DNA from 2 places in the Streptomyces sp. DT2A-34 genome. Region 1 is predicted to be linked to the other one. Evidence: predicted binding sites of a transcription regulator. Region 1 holds the regulator's gene; the other holds the start of a gene.
The links. The regulator HrcA, encoded in region 1, represses chaperone genes, less so after heat shock. The targets are predictions, from matches to a motif close to TTNGCACTCNGNNNNNCNGAGTGCNAA.

Region 1 (2,390 bases):
GCGAGCCACTGCGCCTGGGTACGCAGCCGCACCCCTTCCGCGAGGCTCGACCCCGCGTCGACGAGCAGCGCGCCGCCCTCCCCGACGACCAGCCCCGCCGTGCAGTCCCAGCCCGGAAGCCGGCACCGGCCCACCCCGGCCGCAAGCCGCTCCCACCCGAGCTCTTCCCAAGTCACCCTCATACGGCGACGCTAACGAACACACCACCGTCGGGCACGGCGGTGCTGACCGGCCTTGCCCGTGGCGTACCCCACGGCCGTACACTGGGCCGGGGACGGCTGGCACTCGGACGGACAGAGTGCCAGGCAAGGCGCCAAGCGGACGAAACTGGAGGTGCGCGCGATGCTGAGTGAACGCAGGCTTCAGGTGCTGCGCGCCATCGTCCAGGACTATGTCGGGACCGAGGAGCCGGTGGGCTCCAAGGCGCTCACCGAGCGGCACAACCTCGGCGTCTCCCCGGCGACCGTCCGCAACGACATGGCGGCCCTGGAGGACGAGGGCTACATCGCCCAGCCGCACACCAGCGCCGGGCGCATCCCGACCGACAAGGGTTACCGGCTGTTCGTCGACAAGCTCGCCGGCGTCAAGCCGATGAGCCCGCCGGAGCGGCGCGCGATCCAGAACTTCCTCGAGGGCGCCGTAGACCTCGACGACGTCGTGGCGCGCACGGTACGGCTGCTCGCGCAGCTCACCCGGCAGGTCGCCGTCGTGCAGTACCCGTCGCTGACCCGGTCCACCGTCCGGCACGTCGAGCTGCTGTCGCTCGCGCCCGCGCGCGTGATGCTCGTGCTGATCACGGACACCGGGCGGGTCGAGCAGCGGATGGTCGACTGTCCCGCACCCTTCAGTGAGACCTCGCTCGCGGATCTGCGCGCGCGGCTCAACAGTCGGATCGCGGGGCGGCGCTTCACCGATGTGCCGACGCTCGTCGAGGACCTCCCCGAGGCCTTCGACCTGGAGGACCGCGGCACCGTCTCGGCCGTGCTCTCCACCTTGCTGGAGACGCTCGTCGAGGAGAACGAGGAGCGGCTGATGATCGGCGGCACCGCCAATCTCACCCGCTTCGGGCATGACTTCCCCCTCACCATCCGGCCCGTCCTGGAGGCCTTGGAGGAGCACGTCGTACTCCTCAAACTCCTTGGCGAGGCGGGGGATTCGGGCATGACCGTGCGCATCGGGCACGAGAACGCCTATGAGGGACTCAACTCCACGTCCGTCGTGTCGGTCGGCTACGGTTCGGGCGGCGAGGCAGTCGCCAAGCTCGGCGTGGTCGGACCGACCCGCATGGATTACCCGGGAACGATGGGAGCGGTACGCGCAGTGGCACGGTACGTCGGACAGATCCTGGCGGAGTCGTAAGTGGCCACGGACTACTACGCCGTTCTCGGCGTGCGTCGCGACGCGTCGCAGGAAGAGATCAAGAAGGCCTTCCGGCGGCTCGCGCGCGAGCTGCACCCGGACGTCAATCCGGATCCGAAGACCCAGGAGCGGTTCAAGGAGATCAACGCCGCTTACGAGGTGCTGTCGGACCCGCAGAAGAAGCAGGTCTACGACCTCGGCGGCGACCCGCTGTCCCAGGCGGGCGGCGCGGGAGCCGGCGGCTTCGGCGCGGGCGGCTTCGGGAACTTCTCGGACATCATGGACGCGTTCTTCGGTACGGCGTCCCAGCGGGGTCCGCGCTCGCGTACGCGGCGGGGCCAGGACGCGATGATCCGGCTGGAGGTCGAGCTCGACGAGGCGGCCTTCGGTACGACGAAGGACATCCAGGTCGACACGGCCGTCGTCTGCAACACCTGTAACGGCGAGGGGGCCGCCCCCGGCACCTCCGCCCAGACGTGTGACATGTGCCGCGGCCGCGGTGAGGTGTCGCAGGTGACGCGGTCCTTCCTGGGCCAGGTCATGACCTCGCGGCCGTGTCCGCAGTGCCAGGGTTTCGGGACCGTGGTGCCGACTCCCTGTCCGGAGTGCGCGGGTGACGGGCGCGTACGGTCCCGTCGGACCCTGACCGTCAAGATCCCGGCCGGTGTCGACAACGGCACCCGGATCCAGCTCGCCGGTGAGGGCGAGGTCGGGCCGGGCGGCGGTCCCGCCGGTGATCTGTACGTCGAGATCCACGAGCTGCCGCACTCGATGTTCCAGCGGCGCGGCGACGACCTGCACTGCACGGTGACGCTCCCGATGACCGCGGCGGCGCTCGGTACGAAGGTGCCGCTGGAGACGCTGGACGGGCTGGAGGAGGTCGACGTCCGGCCGGGTACGCAGTCCGGTCAGTCGATTCCGCTGCACGGGCGTGGTGTGACCCATCTGCGGGGCGGCGGGCGCGGGGATCTGATCGTGCACGTCGAGGTGCAGACGCCGAGCAAGCTGGACCCCGAGCAGGAGCGGTTGCT
Region 2 (2,390 bases), 3.0 Mb from region 1:
ACCTCCTCGGAGATGACCGTGGCGCCGGTGAGGACCGCCATGTCCTGCAGCATCGCCTTGCGGCGGTCACCGAAGCCCGGGGCCTTGACGGCGACCGCGTTGAAGGTGCCGCGGATCTTGTTGACGACCAGGGTCGACAGGGCCTCGCCCTCGACGTCCTCGGCGATGATCAGCAGCGGCTTGGAGGCACCCGCCTGGATGACCTTCTCCAGCAGCGGCAGCAGGTCCGCGATGGAGGAGATCTTGCCCTGGTTGATGAGGATGTACGGGTCCTCCAGGACGGCCTCCATGCGCTCCTGGTCCGTCACGAAGTACGGCGACAGGTAGCCCTTGTCGAAGGCCATGCCCTCGGTGAAGTCCAGCTCCAGACCGAAGGTGTTGGACTCCTCGACGGTGATGACACCGTCCTTGCCGACCTTGTCCATCGCCTCGGCGATGAGCTCGCCGACCTGCGTGTCCTGGGCGGACAGACCGGCGACGGCGGCGATGTCGGACTTCTCGTCGATCGGGCGGGCGGTCGCGAGGAGCTCCTCGGAGACCGCGGCGACGGCCGCGTCGATGCCCTTCTTCAGGGCGGCCGGGGAGGCACCGGCGGCGACGTTCTTCAGGCCCTCGCGCACCAGCGCCTGGGCGAGCACGGTGGCGGTGGTCGTACCGTCACCCGCGATGTCGTTGGTCTTGGTCGCCACCTCCTTCACCAGCTGGGCGCCGAGGTTCTCGTAGGGGTCCTCGACCTCGACCTCGCGGGCGATGGTGACGCCGTCGTTGGTGATGGTGGGCGCGCCGAACTTCTTGTCGATGACGACGTTGCGGCCCTTGGGGCCGATCGTCACCTTGACCGTGTCGGCCAGCTTGTTGACGCCGCGCTCGAGGGCGCGACGGGCGTCCTCGTCGAACTTCAGGATCTTCGCCATGGGAGCGGTTCAGCCCTCTCGGAAAACGTGGGTGAAACGAACTGCGCCCCTGACGCCCGGCTTCATAAGGTCGCGGGGGCCCGGGGCGCAGCTCACAAGCAAAAGTGCTTGAGGTGACGGGTTATCTGGGGGGTAACCCCCAGACCCCCCTACTTCTCGATGATCGCGAGCACGTCGCGAGCCGAGAGGACGAGGTACTCCTCGCCGTTGTACTTCACCTCGGTGCCGCCGTACTTGCTGTACAGCACGATGTCGCCGGTCTTGACGTCGAGCGGCAGACGCTCGCCGTTCTCGAAGCGGCCCGGGCCCACGGCCAGGACGACGCCCTCCTGGGGCTTCTCCTTGGCGGTGTCCGGGATGACCAGGCCAGAGGCGGTGGTCTGCTCGGCGTCGAGCGGCTGGACCACGATGCGGTCCTCGAGCGGCTTGATGGCAACCTTGGAGCTGGTGGTCGTCACGATCCGACCTCCCCCTTCGGAGATCTCACGGGGTTAACTGTCTGAGGTGGCGACCAGGTGGATCCGTCGTCGCGGGTGCCGGACCTGCCCGTCGCGTAGTTGGCACTCTCCAGTGGGGAGTGCCAGAGCCGAGACTATGACCGTGATTAGCACTCGGTCAAGCGGACTGCTAATTCGCTGCGCTGGCTGAGCCGGGTTTCGGGTGACCGGCGTTGCGTGGCCGCCCCTTGGGGCTGCCGCCCCCAGCCCCCCCTTCGGCCCTGAACGGGCCTCGTCCTCGAACGCCGGACGGGCTGAATGATGCGGGCCGGCGTCGAGAAGTCCTGTCGGACGTAATCCTCCGAACGGCCCACCGTCAGACGTAGTCCTCCAGCCGGCCCACCGTCAGTCCCTGTCCCTGGATCTCCCGCAGCAGCCTCGTCGTCCGCTCCCTCAGGCTCAGGCCGGTCGGTTCGCCCGAAGGGACGGAGACGATGTCGCCGGGGCGCAGCCGGGCCGGGCCCTCCGCGTACGTCAGCTCGCCGTCGCCCTCCATCGCCGCCCGCCACAGCACCACCGCCCGCACGCCGCAGTCGGCTGCCGCGCGGAGCGTGGTGGTGTCGTACGTGCCGTAGGGCGGTCGGAAGAGCTGGGGCCGGATGCCGAAGCGGGCGCGGAGTTTGTTCTGCTGGCCGCAGATCTCGGCGCGCTGGCCGGCGTACGGCAGGCCGCGCAGGGCGGCGTGGTCGAGGGTGTGGTTCTGTATCGACGCGCCCACCGAGCGCAGGCGCGCGAAGTGGCCGTAGCCCGGGCCGACCACGCTGTCCGTGAGGAACATGCTGACGGGCAGCCGTAGCTCGCGGACCATGTCGACGAAGCGGGGGTCCTTCTCGGCGCCGTCGTCGTAGGTGAGGAACACGACTTGGTCGCGGGTGCGGATGCGGTCCACGACGGGCAGCAGACCGCCCGCGGACGGCCGATCACCCCCGGGCAACCAATGACGCCGGGCGGGTGGGGACGGGGGTGCGGGCAGCGGGGC

Region 2: the regulator HrcA is predicted to act here: its motif matches at 1,519-1,545, upstream of groES (co-chaperone GroES).

What each region holds. Positions count from the first base shown of each region.
Region 1 is NZ_JASTWJ010000001.1:6,843,708-6,846,097, forward strand. It holds gene QQM39_RS30720 (MBL fold metallo-hydrolase) at 1-182, opposite strand, end outside; gene hrcA (heat-inducible transcriptional repressor HrcA) at 343-1,359, shown strand; gene dnaJ (molecular chaperone DnaJ) at 1,360-2,390, shown strand, end outside.
Region 2 is NZ_JASTWJ010000001.1:3,835,838-3,838,227, forward strand. It holds gene groL (chaperonin GroEL) at 1-914, opposite strand, end outside; gene groES (co-chaperone GroES) at 1,064-1,372, opposite strand; gene QQM39_RS16700 (polysaccharide deacetylase family protein) at 1,728-2,390, opposite strand, start outside.